DNA from 2 places in the Nocardioides massiliensis genome. Region 1 is predicted to be linked to the other one. Evidence: riboswitches for the same ligand, from Rfam matches in the RefSeq annotation. Region 1 holds a riboswitch; the other holds the start of a gene.

Region 1 (7,791 bases):
GGAGCGGGAGGTCGTTCGTCGGGCCAGCCCAGGCACAGCCACCCGAGGGTGACCACGCCGTCGGGCACCGCGACCAGGTCCGCGAGCTCCTGCTGGTCGAACAACGTCACCCAGCCGATCCCGAGGCCCTCGACCCGGGCGGCGAGCCACAGGTTCTCGATGGCGCACGCGCACGACCACAGGTCCGCGTCGGGGAAGGTCGCGCGACCGAGTACCCCTCCCGCCGGCGTACGACGGTCACAGGCCACCACCAGCCCCAACGGGGCCTCGCGGATGCCCTCGAGCTGGAGGTCCAGGAGCCGCCGAGCCGCCTCCGGTTCCATCTGGCGCGCCTGCCGCAGGCGCTGCTCGTCGGCCATCCGGGCGGCCTGCTCCCGGGTCGCCGGTTCGGAGACCACGATGAACCGCCAGGGCTGGCTGTGGCCGACCGACGGCGCCATGTGGCCGGCGGCGAGCACCCGGTCGAGGATCTCGGGCTCCACCGGGTCCGGCCGGTACCTGCGGATGTCCCGGCGAGCGCCGAGGACGTCGTAGAAGCCCTCCCGCACGTGGTCGGGGAACGCCCAGGCACCGACCTGGGCGGCCCGCTCGGCCGCCGAGGTCTGGTCACCGATGAGCGGCACCGGTCGTCGCCAGGTCACGGTGCCGCAGTGTAGGCATCATCCTCGACATAGACCGATGCGCCCATCTCCACGAACTGCGCCGACTTCTCGGCCATGCCCGTCGCGACGTAGTCGCGGACGTCCTGGCTGATCCGCATCGAGCAGAACTTCGGCCCGCACATCGAGCAGAAGTGAGCGGTCTTGCTGGCCTCGGCCGGGAGCGTCTCGTCGTGGAACGACTCGGCGGTGTGCGGGTCGAGGGAGAGGGCGAACTGATCGCGCCAGCGGAACTCGAAGCGGGCCTTGGACAGGGCGTCGTCCCAGTCGCGGGCGCCGGGGTGGCCCTTGGCGACGTCGGCGGCGTGCGCGGAGAGCTTGTAGGTGATGACACCGGTCTTCACGTCGTCGCGGTTGGGCAGCCCGAGGTGCTCCTTGGGAGTGACGTAGCAGAGCATCGCGGTGCCGTGCATGGCAATCGCCGCCGCGCCGATCGCGGAGGTGATGTGGTCGTAGCCGGGCGCGATATCGGTGGCAAGCGGGCCGAGGGTGTAGAACGGCGCGCCGTGGCACCAGTCCTGCTGCAGCACCACGTTCTCCTCGACGAGGTTGAGCGGCACGTGACCAGGCCCCTCGACCATCACCTGGACGTCGTGCTCCCAGGCCCGCTGGGTCAGCTCCGCGAGGGTGCGCAGCTCGGAGAACTGCGCCTCGTCGTTGGCGTCGGCCGTGCAGCCGGGGCGCAGGCCGTCGCCGAGCGAGAAGGACACGTCGTACCTGGCGAAGATCTCGCACAGCTCGTCGAAGTGGGTGTAGAGGAAGTTCTCCTCGTGGTGGGCCAGGCACCAGCCGGCCATGATCGACCCGCCGCGGGAGACGATCCCGGTGATGCGCTGCGCGGTGAGCGGCACGTAGCGCAGCAGCACGCCGGCGTGGATGGTCATGTAGTCGACGCCCTGCTCGCACTGCTCGATGACGGTGTCGCGGAAGACCTCCCAGGTGAGCTTGCTCGCGTCACCGTCGACCTTCTCCAGCGCCTGGTAGATCGGCACGGTGCCGATCGGGACCGGCGAGTTGCGGATGATCCACTCGCGGGTGGTGTGGATGTCGTCGCCGGTGGACAGGTCCATCACGGTGTCGGCGCCCCAGGTGACCGCCCAGGTGAGCTTGTCGACCTCCTCGGCGATGCTGGAGGTGACCGCGCTGTTGCCGATGTTCGCATTCACCTTTACCAGGAACCGCTTGCCGATGATCATCGGCTCGGCCTCGGGGTGGTTGAGGTTGGCGGGGATGATCGCGCGCCCGGCCGCGACCTCCGCGCGGACCAGCTCGACGTCGCAGTTCTCGCGGATCGCGACGTACTCCATCTCCGGGGTCACCACGCCCTGCCGGGCGTAGTGCATCTGGGTGACCGTGCCGGTGCCGCGGCGCGGCCGGGGCCGCGTGCCGCGCCACTGGTCGCGCGCCTCGCCGCGGCGGATCGCGGCCTTGCCGTTGTCGAGCAGCTGGGTCTCCCGGCCGACGTACTCCTCGGTGTCGCCGCGCTCGGCGATCCAGTCGGCGCGCAGGGGCGGCAGGCCAACCTCGGGGTCGCTGCCGGGTCCCGCCGTGGCGTACCGGTCGAACGTCTCGCCGTTGGTGAGCGCGACCCGGGTGAAGGGGACGCGGATGTCGGCGCGCGATCCGGTGCGGTGGACAGTGCTGTGGCTGGGGTGGATGTGCATCAGACCTCCTGGGTGGGTGGGACGAACGTGTGGGCGACGAGGCCGCGACCGCGGCCCAGCCGCCAGCCCGCGCTGCGGCGCAGCGCGGCCGCGACGAAGGCTTGGGCTGCCCGCGTCGCCGTGGGGAGCGGCTCTCCCCGGGCGAGGTGCACGGCGAGGGCGGCCGAGAACGTGCAGCCGGTGCCGTGGTCGTTGGTGGTCGGTACGCCGGCGTGCTCGAGGACGTGCGCGCGGCCCCGGTCGTCGACCACGAGGTCGCGGCACCAGTCGGCCTCGGGGTCGCCGCCGGTGAGCACCACTGCGGGGCCGAGCGCATGAAGGGCCAGCGCCACGTCCACTGGCGGCTCCTCCGAGCCGGCGCCGGCAAGGCGGCGCGCCTCGGCGAGGTTGGGGGTGACCACGGTGCAGCGCGGGAGTACGTGGTCGCGGTAGGCCGTGACGAGGGCGTCGTCAGCCAGCACCGCACCGCTCGAGGTGCGCAGGACGGGATCCACGACGAGCGGCAGTCCGGGAGGCAGGTCCGCGACCACCCCGGCGACGGCGACGGCGCCGAGCATGCCGGCCTTGGCGACCGCGACCGGGAGGTCGTTGAGCACCGCGTCGACCTGAGCCTGCACGTGGTCGGCGGAGAGCTGGACCACGGCGCGCACGCCGGTGGTGTCCTGCGCGGTGACGGCAGTGACGGCGCACGTCCCGTGTGCGCCGAGCGCCGCGAACGTCGCCAGGTCGGCGGCGACGCCCGCAGCGCCGCCGGAGTCGGTGCCCGCCACGGTGAGGGCGACAAGGGGGTTCACCGGACCTCCTCCATGACGCGAGCCACAACGCCGGCCGGGTCCGGGGCGCGCATGACGGCCCCCATGACCGCGACGCCGTGAGCGCCGGCAGCACGCATCGAGGCGGCGTTCTCCACCTCGACCCCGCCGAGGGCGAAGACCGGTACGTCGCCGGCGAGCGCGACGGCGCGTCGTACGCCGTCCTCCCCGACAGCGGGGCCGTAGCCCGGCTTCGAGGCGGAGGCGGCGACCGGCGAGATCGTCAGGTACGACGCGCCGCCGGCGACCGCGCAGCCTACCTCCTCGTCGTTGTGGCACGACCGGCCGTGGAAGGGCGCCGCGTCGGCGTCGTGCCGGCTCTGGGCGGCCGCGAGGTGCACCGCCGCCGCGCCGGGCAGCCAGGTGCGGGCGAGGATCACCGTGACGCCGGCGGAGCCGAGCGCGCGGGCGATCTCCTGCCGCTCCTGCTCGGGCAGGTCGAGCTCGCGGAGCACGACGACCTCCAGCCCGGCGGAGGCGCAGTCGGCGACGGTGCCGACCAGGTCGCGCCCGGCAGGGACCTGGTGACGGTCGGTGAGGAGCAGCAGCCGCGGCAGGTCGACCCCCGTCACGTCCCCACCCGTCCGGCCATCGGGCTCGAGGCGCGGGCGGCGGTCAGGCGCGGGACGCGGCCTGCACCGCGGGCCAGCTCGCCGGCCTCGACCGCCGCGCGGAGGCCGGCCGCCATCTGCACCGGACGGTCCGCGCGGGTGATCGCGGTCGCCGCCAGCACCGCGTCGCAGCCCAGCTCCATCGCGAGCGCGGCGTCGCTCGCGGTGCCGATGCCAGCGTCGAGCACGACCGGGAGCGCGACCGCGGCGCGCACGGCCTCGATCGCCCGGGGGTCGTCGATGCCGCGACCGGAGCCGATCGGCGAGCCCAGGGGCATGACCGCCACGCAGCCGGCGTCGGCCAGGCGCCGCGCGACGACGGGGTCGGCGGTGGTGTAGGGCAGCACGCGGAAGCCCTGCCCGACCAGCGTCTCGGCCGCGTCGAGCAGCTCGACCACGTCGGGCAGCAGGCTGGTGTCGTCGCCGATCACCTCAAGCTTGACCCAGTCGGTCTCGAGGGCCTCGCGCGCGAGCTGGGCCGTGAGAACGGCCTCGCGAGCGCTGTGGCACCCGGCGGTGTTGGGCAGGATACGCACGCCCTTGGCCCGGAGTGTGTCGAGCAGTCCGCCGCTGCCGGTGTCGGAGGTGCGACGGATCGACACCGTGACCAGGCCCGGGGCGGCGGCGTCGACGACCTCGGACACGGCCTGGATGTTCGTCAGCCCGCCGGTCCCGATCCACAGCCGGCTGGAGAGGTCGACCCCTGCGATCCGCATGCGGCTCACCCGCCCTGGTGCGCGGTGACGACCTCGACCGCGTCGTTCTCCGACACCGGCGTGCTCTGCCACGACCCCGCGGGGACGACGACGCCGTTGAGGGCAATCGCCACGCCGCGTTCCGCGGGGACCAGGTCCCGCAGGGTGGAACCCGGCTCCACGGAGCGCGGCTCACCGTTGAGGTTGATTCTCATGAGGAGAAGACCCTTCTGACCGCAGGGCTGTTGACGAGCTGGTACGCGTCGAACCGGCCCGGCGCGAAGGGCCGCGCCACGCCCATGGCGTTGCCGTTCTCGACCAGGATCCGGACGATCTGGGCGCTCAGCGGTGCCAGCAGGACGCCGCCGCGGTAGTGGCCGACCGCCAGGACCAGACGGAAGGGTCCCGGGCTGTCGACGGTCCCCAGCAACGGCCCGTTGTCCGGCGTGCCGGGGCGGTTCCGGGCGGTGATGTCGACGACGCCCGCTGTCTCCAGCCCGGGAACGAGCGTGCGGGCGGCGTGCAGCAGGCGCACGATCGTGCCGAGGCTCGCGACCGGCACGGTGTCGTGCTCCTCCTCGCTCGCGCCGACGACTACCTCTCCGCCGGCGCGCGGCACCACGTAGACCTTCTCGCCGTGGACCCGGGCCCGGAGCACGCGCGTGGGCGGGTCGGCGGCGCGCAGCCGGATCGTCTCCCCCCTGACAGGACGGACGGCCGGGACCAGCTCGCGCGCCTCGGCACCAGTGGCGACCACGACCGCGTCGGAGGGGAAGCTCCGGCCGTCGGCGGTGGCCACGCCCGACGGCGTCACCTCCGCCCGGGCCCGAACCAGGTGGGCGCCCACGAGGCGCAGGAGGGCCTCCGCGACCAGGCGCGGGTTGACGTGGTGGTCCTCGGGAAGGAGGGCCGCGCCGGCGACCCGCGACAGCGTCGGCTCCTCGGCGCGGGCCTCGCGCCGGTCGAGCTCGCGGAAGGCGACGCCCTCGGCCTCGAGCACAGCCAGCGTGCGACGGACGTGCAGCAGGTCGTCGTGGTCCTGCCCCGCCAGCAGCGTGCCCGCGGTGCGAAGGTCGACGTCGAGACCGGCGGCGGCGTGCAGGCGCGCGGCGTACGACGGCCACAGGCGCGCCGAGGCGACGCCGAGCCTGAGCAACTCCGTCTCCCCGTGCCACGCCTCGCCGGCGGGCGCGAGCATCCCGGCCGCCGCCCGGGTCGCGCCGGCGCCCGGATCGGGGTCGAACACCCGGACATCGTGCCCCGCGCGGACCAGCTCCTCCGCGCAAGCCAGGCCGACGATGCCGGCCCCGACCACCGCTACCCTCATGCGACCGCGACGGCGCCGACGAGTTCCCTCGCGGACAGTCCGGGCTGAGGGGATCGGCAGATGGCCGAGGCCACCGCGATCCCGTACGCCCCGGCCGCCATCACCTCGGGTGCGCGCTCGGCGTTGATGCCAGAGATCGCGATCGCCGGCAGGACTCGAGCCGCATCACGCAGCACGTCCAACCCGATCGGGTCGGGGAGACCACTCTTCGTGGTCGTGGGGTAAACAGGCCCCACACCGACGTAGTCGGCGCCCTGCGCCTTCGCCTCACGGGCCTGGTCTGCGTTCCGGCAGGTGCCGCCGACGAGGAAGCCCTCCGGTGCCAGGCGTCTGGCCTCGGCGACCGCGAGGTCATCACGGCCGAGATGGACGCCTTGCGCTCCGGCAACGAGTGCGATGTCGACGCGGTCGTTCACGATCACCGCCGCCGGGGTACCGGCAAGGCGGTCCACGAGGGCGCGGGTGAACGCCACCACCTCGCGGTCGGACACCGACTTCGCACGCACCTGGACGGCGTCGACGCCCTCACGGACGACCGCCTCTAGCAGGCTGAGCGCTCCGTTGTCGTACGACGGCAAGTCGGTGATGCAGTGAATGCGGGGTAGCACGTCGCTCCTCACTTCCTTCGCCGGCATTACCCGGATCAGGTTCGACGGTCGGAGCGGCTCCAGCCCCATCTCAGCCCGATGCCTCGGGCTCCCGTGTGGAATGCAACGACCGTAGCAGCCGTGCAAGCTCTCTCGGAAGGAGGTCAGCCGGACGGCATAGCCGTCCCTGCCTTTTGCTTGACAACCAGGCCGACCCGCGGTGAGGACAACCAGTGGGCCGAGCAGGTCAGAGCCCAGCAACGTCGCCGATGACGATGATCGCCGGACCTGGATCGTGCCACCGGAGGCGATCATCCGCACCCATGCCAAGAACCGGAGGTCGCGGCATGGCTCCAGGACACGGCGGAGGCGTTCGAGGAGATCGGCGAGATCGATCTGGCCATCGACTGGGCGAAGCAAGCGATGGAATTCGACCGCGGCCACCAGTCCCGCAAGGCCGCGGACTACTTGGTGCGGCCTGCTCGAGGCCCACCGACCCGCCCAGGCGCTGGAGGCCCGGCTCTCGGTGTTCCGCAAGTGGCCGTCTTCGACATCGGCGGCGCGGCTGCACAAGGCCGCCAGCAAAGCGTGGCCCGAATATCGCGACGAGGTGGTGGCGACCCTCGCCGCGAGCCCGAGCGACGCGGTGCTCTTTGCGCACGTGACGCTGAACGATCCCGAGTTCGCGTGGAACCTCGCACACTCGCTCGCGCTCGACAGCGACCACTCGATCGATATCGAGCGGTGCAGGCGGTCCGTCGAGGATGCTCGGCGGTCATCCGAGTTGGAGGGCTCCCGCAGCAGCGACGCCACCCGCGCCGACCAGGAAGCATTCGTGCGCGGCGAGATCGACGAACGGCAACTGGGCGGGCGGGTGCGGGCTCGCTATCGCCTGGTCTGGTCAGAACAAGCCGAGCTGATCGAGAATGCCTTGCGACGCGGTGATGATCGCTTCCGCGTTATCGACGGCTTCCGCAGCCTCATCCTGCGTGGCGTCGTCACTCGGGCGCTCGGGATACTCGAGCTCGTTGCGCCGACGACGGAGCGCGCCGAACTGCCGGAAGCCAGGACCGAACTGCGCTCGAGCAGCGCGCTCGACGGCGTAGTGCCCACCCTTCGTCGTCGGCCGCAGCCCTTGATGAGCGAGCAGGGCGGTCAATGCCTGACGCGCGGCGTCGTAGGCCAGGACGAGAGCGGAGTCAGGGTCGGAGTCGACGGCTGACCGCGCTGTCGTCAGAGTCACCGTCGCCTTCTCAAGGAGCCGCTCGCCGTTGGCAGCGGCCCAGTCAGCTTCTGCAGTTCGCCCGCCTCGAGCAGCGCTTCGACGTCGGACTCGCCGCGCGTCCAGCGGGCCATCAGGGGTTCACCGGCTCACGCGAGTCGAGGACGGTGACGTGCGCGGACTCCTTGACCTGGGCGACGAGTGCGTCCTCAGG
Region 2 (7,791 bases), 3.2 Mb from region 1:
CGCGGCGAGGCGCCGGTCGAGGAGTTCCGCCGGGTGATGCCGCCGCTGGTGCGCGTGGGGATGAAGTACGTCGGCGCGAAGTTCATGAAGTCCTACCCCTACGAGGACGCCTACCTCCTGCCGCAGGCGCGGGAGTTCCGTACGGCGCTCGAGATGCCGCTCATCCTGCTCGGGGGCATCTCGACGCGTGCGTCGATGGACCTGGCGATGGAGGAGGGCTTCGCGTTCGTCGGCATGGCGCGCGCGCTGCTGCGCGAACCGGACCTGCTGCGGCGGATGCAGGAGGGCGAGACCGCCCAGAGTGCCTGCATCCACTGCAACCGGTGCATGCCGTCGATCTACTCCTACACCCACTGCTGGCTCTCGGAGCACCCCGCGACGGGTCCGCGGATCCCCCTCGCCGCAAACTAGAACCTGTTACATTCCGCCGATGGGAATCCTGGACTCCTTCCGTGTCGACGATCGCGTCGCGGTGGTCACCGGCGCCGGCCGCGGCATCGGTGCGGCCACCGCCGTGGCGCTCGCCGAGGCCGGTGCCGACGTGGTCATCAGCGCCCGGCATGCCAACCAGCTGGAGAAGGTCGCCGAACAGGTGCGCGCGACCGGACGCCGGGCCCACGTCGTCCCGGCCGACCTCAGCGACCTCGACGCCGCGGCGGGGCTCGCCGACGCCGCGGTCGAGGCCTTCGGTCGCCTCGACATCATCGTCAACAACGTCGGGGGCAGCATCCCGAACGCCTTGATGGACACCGACCCCGCCTACCTCGCTGACGCGTTCCACTTCAACGTCAACACCGCGCACGCGCTCACCCGCGCCGCCGTACCCCACCTGCTGAAGGACGGCGGTGGATCGGTCGTCAACATCTCCTCGGTGATCGGCCGGGTCGCCGGTCGCGGCTACCTCGCCTACGGCACGGCCAAGGCCGCGCTGAGCCACTACACGAAGCTCGCCGCCACCGACCTCGCACCGCTGGTACGGGTCAACGCGGTCGGAGTGGGCTCGGTGCTGACGTCCGCGCTCGAGTACGTCGCCTCGGACGAGAAGATCATGGGGCAGATGGAGTCCAGCACCCCGCTCGGCCGGGTGGGCCGGCCCGAGGAGATCGCCGCGGCGGTGCTCTACCTCAGCTCGCCCGCGGGGGCGTACCTCACCGGCAAGATCCTGGAGGTCGACGGCGGGTTGCAAGTGCCGAACCTCGATCTCGGTCTGCCGGACCTGACGCCCGACGCCTGACCGGGCCTGGGAGAGTAGTTGGCATGAGCAACGAAGCGGCGACCACCGGCTACCAGTCGACCGGCTCGGGGGAGTGGACCGAGCCCGGCGCCTACGAGGTGGCACCGGGCGTCCACCGGATCCCGCTGCCGCTGCCGATGGACGGCCTGCGCGCGGTCAACGTCTACGTGCTCGCCTCCGACGAGGGGCTCACGCTGGTCGACGGCGGGTGGGCGATCGAGGAGGCCCGCACGCTGCTGGAGTCCTCGCTCGCCTCGATCGGCTTCAGCGTCCGTGACATCCGCCGGTTCCTGGTCACCCACGTGCACCGCGACCACTACACCCAGGCCGCGGTGATCGGCAAGGAGTTCGGCGCCGAGGTCAGCCTCGGCATCGGGGACAAGCCGACGCTCGACCTCATGCACGACGCCACGCTCGACCGCGACCCGACGCTGGACCAACTGGTGCGCGCCGGCGCGCGGAGCATCGCCGAGGAGTGGGCGAAGTTCGGCGACGAGGACGGTCCCGACCTCGACCTGTGGGGCTACCCCGACGTGTGGCTCGAGGCCGACCACGACATCGAGCTGCCCGACCGGGCGCTGCGCGCGGTCTCCACGCCGGGCCACACCCAGGGCCATTTCGTGTTCGCCGACGAGACCGCCGGGGTGCTGTTCTCCGGTGACCACGTGCTGCCCACCATCACGCCGTCGGTCGGGTTCGAGCCCGTCTACGCCCCGCAGCCGCTGCGCGACTTCATGGCGTCGCTGCAGAAGGTCCGCGCGATGCCCGACCTGACGCTCCTGCCCGCTCACGGCCCCGTGGGGATGAGCTCGCACCAGCGCGTCGAGGAGCTCTTGGCCTTCCACGAGGAACGGCTGGTGCAGTCGCGCGACGCGGTCGCCGGCGGTGCGCGCACGGCGTACGACGTGGCCGGTGAGCTCACCTGGACCAAGCGCGGGCGGCACTTCTCCGAGCTCGACGTCTTCAACGGCGCGCTTGCCAGCATGGAGACCCTCGCCCACCTGGAGCTGCTCGCCCTGCGCGGCGACCTGCGGCGCACCGACGACGGCGAGACGCTCAGCTTCACCCTGCCGGACTGATCAGGGGGCCGCGAGCTCCTGGCGCATCGGGACGTGCGGGATGCCGTCCTCGAGGAACTCGGGTCCCACGATGTCGAACCCCAGGGCGGCGTACCAGTCGGAGAGGTGGGACTGCGCGTCCAGCACGACCGAACGCACGCCCGTCTCCCGCAGCGCACCGAGGGTGTCGCGCATCAGCGTCGCGGCCAACCCGCGTCCCCGGTGAGCCGGGGCAGTGACGACGCGACCGATGCGCGCCTCGTGCGGGTCGGGAGTGGCGAGCACGCGCAGGTACGCCGCCACCGGCGCCTCACCGTCGGCGTCGCCCGGCACCCACCAATGCTGCGTCGTCGGCTCCGCGTCACGCCCGTCGAGCTCCGGGTACGCGCACTCCTGCTCGACGACGAAGACGTCGACTCGCAACCGCCAGATCGCGTACGCCGTCAGCGGGTCGAGGTCGGCGAAGGCGGCGGTGCGGACGTTCACGCCGCGCAGCGTGTCACACCATCGCCACTGCACGACGGGATACGTGAGACACGCTGATCCCGACGATCGACGTGCGAGACGTATCCCGTTCGACCCGTGGGCCCGGCTGCTCGCGCGTCCGCGCGCGGACTATCGTGGTCGGCGAACGACAGGGGAGCGCCATCCAGGGCGCTGAGAGTGCGGAACAGGCCGCAGACCCTCGAACCTGACGCGGTTAGCACCGTCGTAGGGAGTCGAGCTCAACCCCTCCCACCCAAGGGAGACCACGCATGCGTGCGACCGAACGACCAACCCGCAAGCACCTTCTCGCCCTCACGGCGGCGGCCACAGCGACTCTGCTGGCGGCCTGCTCGACCGGGGGCGGCGACGACCAGGCGGCGGAGGAGACGGACACCGTCGTCCTCGTCACCCACAGCTCCTTCAACGTGCCCGACGAGGTGCTGGCGGCGTTCACCGACCAGCACGGCTACACCGTCGACGTCCAGGCCGCCGGCGACGCCGGCGAGCTGACCAACCGGCTGGTGCTGACGAAGAACTCGCCGCTCGGCGACGCTGTCTTCGGCATCGACAACACCTTCGCGAGCCGCGTCGTCGACGAGCAGATCCTCGCCGAGCACACCCCCGAGACCCTCCCGCAGGGCGCGGAGCGCTACGTCCTCGACGACGCGGACGCGGCAGCACGACTCACCCCGATCGACCAGGGCGACGTGTGCGTCAACATCGACGACACCTGGTTCGCCGACAACGACGTCGCGCCCCCGGCCACCCTCGAGGACCTGACGAAGCCGGCGTACGAGGGGCTCTTCGTCACCCCCGGTGCGGCGACGTCCTCGCCGGGCCTGGCCTTCCTGCTCGCCACGATCGCGGAGTACGGCGAGGACGGCTGGCAGGACTACTGGGAGCGGTTGATGGACAACGGCACGAAGCTCACCTCCGGATGGACCGACGCCTACACCGTCGACTTCACCGCCGGCGGCGGTGACGGCGACCGGCCGATCGTGCTCAGCTACGCGTCATCCCCGCCGTTCACCGTCCCCGAGGGTGGCGACGAGCCGACCACCAGCGCGCTGCTCGACACCTGCTTCCGTCAGGTGGAGTACGCCGGTGTGATCGAGGGTGCGGCGAACCCCGAGGGCGCGCAGGCCTTGGTCGACTTCCTCGTGGGGGAGGAGTTCCAGGCGTCGCTGGCGGAGAACATGTATGTCTTCCCCGTCAGCGAGGAGGTCGAGCTGCCCGAGGAGTGGGCGCGCTTCGCCGGGGTCGCGGAGGACCCCTACGACCTCGACCCGGCCCTGATCGCCGAGAACCGCGACACCTGGCTGCAGCAGTGGGGCGAGGTCGTCACCCGCTGATGCCCCTCGCGCCGCGTCGCCCGAGGCGCACTACCCTGCCGGTCGTGCGTCTCGCGGCGGCCGGACTCCCGCTGGCCGTGCTGGCGGTGTTCTTCGTGCTGCCCGTCGGCGGCATGCTCGCGCGCGGGTTCGTCGTCGACGGCGCGTTCGACCCCGGTGGTGTCCTACAGGTGCTGACCCGCCCGCGGGTGCACCGGGTGCTGGGGTTCACCCTCTTCAGCGCGGGGGCGGCGACGGTGCTTGCCGTGCTGCTCGGGGTGCCGGCGGCGTACGCCCTGTCCCGGCTGCGGTTCCCGGGCGTGCGGCTGCTCCGGGCGGTGGTCGTCGTGCCGTTCGTGCTGCCCACCGTGGTCGTCGGGGTCGCCTTCCGGCAGCTGTTCGCGTCGGCGGGACTGCTCGGCGGCCTCGGACTCGAGGGCACGCCGGCGGCGATCGTGCTGGCGCTGGTGTTCTTCAACATCGCCGTCGTCGTGCGCACCGTCGGGGCGCAGTGGGAGGGCCTCGACCCGCGCCGGGAGGAGGCCGCCGCCGCCCTCGGCGCGCGACCGTCGCAGGTGTGGTGGACGGTCACGCTGCCGGCGCTGCGCCCGGCGATCGTCTCGGCGGCGAGCGTGGTCTTCCTCTTCTGCGCTACCGCGTTCGGCGTCGTGCTCACCCTGGGCGGCCTGCGCTACTCGACCGTCGAGACCGAGATCTACCTGCTCACCACGAGCTTCCTCGACCTGCAGGCTGCGGCAGCGCTGTCACTGCTGCAGATCCTCGCGGTGGTCGGTCTCCTCCTGCTGGCCCACCGTGCCCGCGCCGGTGAGGTCGGACTTGCCCGCGTACGCCGACCCCGCAGGCGCCCGCGGCGCCGGGACGTCCCGGCGTTGCTGGTGCTCACCGGGGTCGTCGCGCTCGTCGTGACGCCGGTCGCCACGCTGATCGGACGCTCCCTGCGCACCTCCGACGGGTGGGGTCTCGACCACTACCGGGCGCTGGCCGCCGGTCCCCAGGACGGTGGGTCGAACGCGCTGCGGGTGCCGGTCACCGACGCGATCGAGAACTCGCTGCGGATCGCGGTCGACGCGACCGTGATCGCGATCGTGCTGGGCCTGCTCGTCGCGCTCGTGACGACCCGTCCCGCTCCGCCGGGCGGGGTCGCCCGGCGCGTGGTCTCCTGGGTCGACGGGGCGTTCATGCTCCCGCTCGGGGTCTCCGCGGTGACGCTGGGCTTCGGCTTCCTCATCACCCTCGATCGACCACCGTTGGACCTGCGCAGCTCCGCGCTGCTCGTGCCGATCGCCCAGGCCATGGTCGCGCTGCCGCTGGTCGTCCGCGTGCTGTCGCCGGTGCTGTCGTCCATCGACGACCGGCAGCGCCAGGTCGCCGCGACCCTGGGGGCCGGGCCGCTGCGGGTGATCCGCGACGTCGATCTCGCGCTGGTCTGGCGTCCGCTGCTGGCCGCCGTGGGCTTCGCCTTCGCCGTCTCGCTGGGGGAGTTCGGGGCGACCAGCTTCCTCTCCCGGGCCGACCGGCCCACCCTGCCGGTGGTGATCTTCCAGCTGATCTCGCGACCGGGCCTCGACAACGCCGCGATGGCGATGGCGGCCGCCGTCGTCCTCGGCACCCTGACGGTCGCCGTGATGGCGCTCGTCGAGCTCCTGCAACGATCGCGGCGAAGCGGAGGATGGATCGGATGATGCTCCAGATCGAGGACCTGCGGGTCCGGTTCCCCGCAACCGATGGTGGACCCCCGGTCGACGCGGTGGCCGACGTCGACCTCGCCCTGCCGCGCGGGGAGGTGCTCGCGGTGCTCGGGCCGTCGGGGTGCGGCAAGTCCACGATGCTGCGCGCCGTCGCCGGCCTCGAGCCGGTCGCGCAGGGACGGATCCTGCTCGCGGGGGAGGATGTCGCCGGCGTCGCGACCCACCGTCGCGGCTGCGCGCTGATGTTCCAGGACGGCCAGTTGTTCGACCACCGCGACGTCGCCGCCAACGTCGGCTACGCGCTGCGCCTGCGCCGGCGGCCCCGGCGCGAGATCCGGGACCGCGTGGCCGAGCTGCTCACGCTCGTCGGGCTCGAGGGATACGGCGACCGCGCCCCGGCCACCCTGTCGGGCGGGGAGCGCCAGCGCGTCGCGCTCGCCCGGGCGCTCGCGACCGAGCCGCGGCTGCTGCTGCTCGACGAGCCGCTCTCCGCCCTCGACCGCAGCCTGCGCGAGAGCCTGGCCGCCGAGCTGCGCCGGATCCTGGTCGCCGCAGGCACCACCGCGGTGTGGGTCACCCACGACCACGAGGAGGCGTTCACCGTCGCCGACCGGCTGGCGGTGATGCGCGCGGGCCGGGTCGTCCAGCACGGGGCACCCGCCGACGTGTGGCGCCACCCGGCCGACCCGGAGGTCGCGCTCTTCCTCGGCTACGCGACCGTGCTGGACCACGAGGCGGCGGCGACCGTCCACCACGAGCTCGGCTCGACCGGGTCCGACGTACGCCGTCCGGTGGCGGTGCGGCGCTCCGCCCTGCGCATCGATCCCGACGGTCCACTGCACGGCACGGTGCTCACGGTCCGGGCGTCGCCCGAGGTGGTGCGGGTGCGGGCCGACGTCGACGGCATCGGGGAGATCGACGCGGTCGCGGGACGCGGGTACGCCGCTGCCCCGGGCGCCCGGGTGCGACTCGCCGTCGACCGGGACCGGCTCGCTGTCCTCCCGGAGCCGGCAACACCCTAGAATCCCCCGGGTGACACGGCGCGCGTACGGACTCCTGATCGGCATCGCCGTTCTCACCGGGGGCCTGGCCGTCGTGGTGGGGGCGAGCCTGGGGCAGCCGCTGCGGGACCCTGAAGGGTTCCTCGGCCCGACCTGGCTGCGGATCCCGCTGCTGCTGCTCGGCGCGTTCCTCGTCGACCTGCTGCCGATCGCGCTGTGGCGGGCGAAGTTCCGCATGGGCGCCGTGCCGGCGCAGATCAAGCAGCGGTGGGCCGAGCACTGGACCCGTGACCGGCTCCAGCTGGTCGTGGTCGGGTTGGTCTTCTTCTACATCACCTACGTCGGCTACCGGAACCTGAAGTCCTACCTGCCGTTCATCCGCGGCGACATCCAGGACTACGCGCTGCGCGACTTCGACCACCTGTTGTTCTTCGGTCACGACCCCGGCGTGCTGATGCAGCAGGTGATCGGGTTCGAGTGGGTCGCGCACTTCCTGTCGTTCATCTACCTGGCCTACCTCCCCCTGGTGCCGCTGACCCTGACCGCGTGGCTGGTCTGGTCGCGCAACCTGAGCTTCGGCTACTGGTTCGTCACCGCCAACGCGCTGTGCTGGGCGTTGGGCACGGCGACCTACTACATGATCCCGTCGCTGGGGCCGATCTTCCATTTCCCGTGGCTGTTCGTCGACCTGCCCGAGACGGGGGTGACCGCGTTGCAGGAAGCGCTCGCCCGAGGGCGGGAGAACGTGCGGTTCAACCCCTTGAGCGAGTCCGTGCAGAGTGTCGCCGGGTTCGCCTCGTTGCACACCGGGATCACCCTCGTGGTGGCACTGGTCGGCCAATACACCCTGCGCAACCGGCTGTTGAAGTTCCTGTGCTGGGCGTTCTTCGCGATCACCGTGGTCTCGACGATCTACTTCGGCTGGCACTACGTCGCCGACGTCATCGGCGGCGTCGTGATCGCGGTGCTGTC

What was found. A riboswitch is a leader RNA that binds a small molecule or an ion and turns the genes downstream of it on or off. The one in region 1 is predicted to bind thiamine pyrophosphate.
Positions count from the first base shown of each region.
Region 2: another riboswitch for thiamine pyrophosphate. It lies ahead of J2S59_RS03420 (thiamine ABC transporter substrate-binding protein); the one in region 1 lies ahead of thiE (thiamine phosphate synthase).

Region 1 covers NZ_JAUSQM010000001.1:3,909,047-3,916,837, forward strand. Annotated here, with positions in the region: gene bluB (5,6-dimethylbenzimidazole synthase) at 1-641, opposite strand, end outside; gene thiC (phosphomethylpyrimidine synthase ThiC) at 638-2,323, opposite strand; gene thiD (bifunctional hydroxymethylpyrimidine kinase/phosphomethylpyrimidine kinase) at 2,323-3,117, opposite strand; gene J2S59_RS19275 (thiamine phosphate synthase) at 3,114-3,707, opposite strand; gene J2S59_RS19280 (thiazole synthase) at 3,704-4,462, opposite strand; gene thiS (sulfur carrier protein ThiS) at 4,468-4,656, opposite strand; gene thiO (glycine oxidase ThiO) at 4,653-5,768, opposite strand; gene thiE (thiamine phosphate synthase) at 5,765-6,376, opposite strand; TPP riboswitch at 6,372-6,481, opposite strand; partial or broken gene J2S59_RS20415 (antitoxin VbhA family protein) at 7,017-7,229, shown strand; gene J2S59_RS20420 (HEPN domain-containing protein) at 7,257-7,598, opposite strand; gene J2S59_RS19305 (helix-turn-helix domain-containing protein) at 7,711-7,791, opposite strand, start outside.
Region 2 covers NZ_JAUSQM010000001.1:660,138-667,928, reverse strand. Annotated here, with positions in the region: gene J2S59_RS03440 (NADH:flavin oxidoreductase) at 1-411, shown strand, start outside; gene J2S59_RS03435 (SDR family oxidoreductase) at 431-1,234, shown strand; gene J2S59_RS03430 (MBL fold metallo-hydrolase) at 1,258-2,313, shown strand; gene J2S59_RS03425 (GNAT family N-acetyltransferase) at 2,314-2,778, opposite strand; TPP riboswitch at 2,919-3,027, shown strand; gene J2S59_RS03420 (thiamine ABC transporter substrate-binding protein) at 3,048-4,130, shown strand; gene J2S59_RS03415 (ABC transporter permease) at 4,175-5,812, shown strand; gene J2S59_RS03410 (ABC transporter ATP-binding protein) at 5,809-6,840, shown strand; gene J2S59_RS03405 (phosphatase PAP2 family protein) at 6,851-7,791, shown strand, end outside.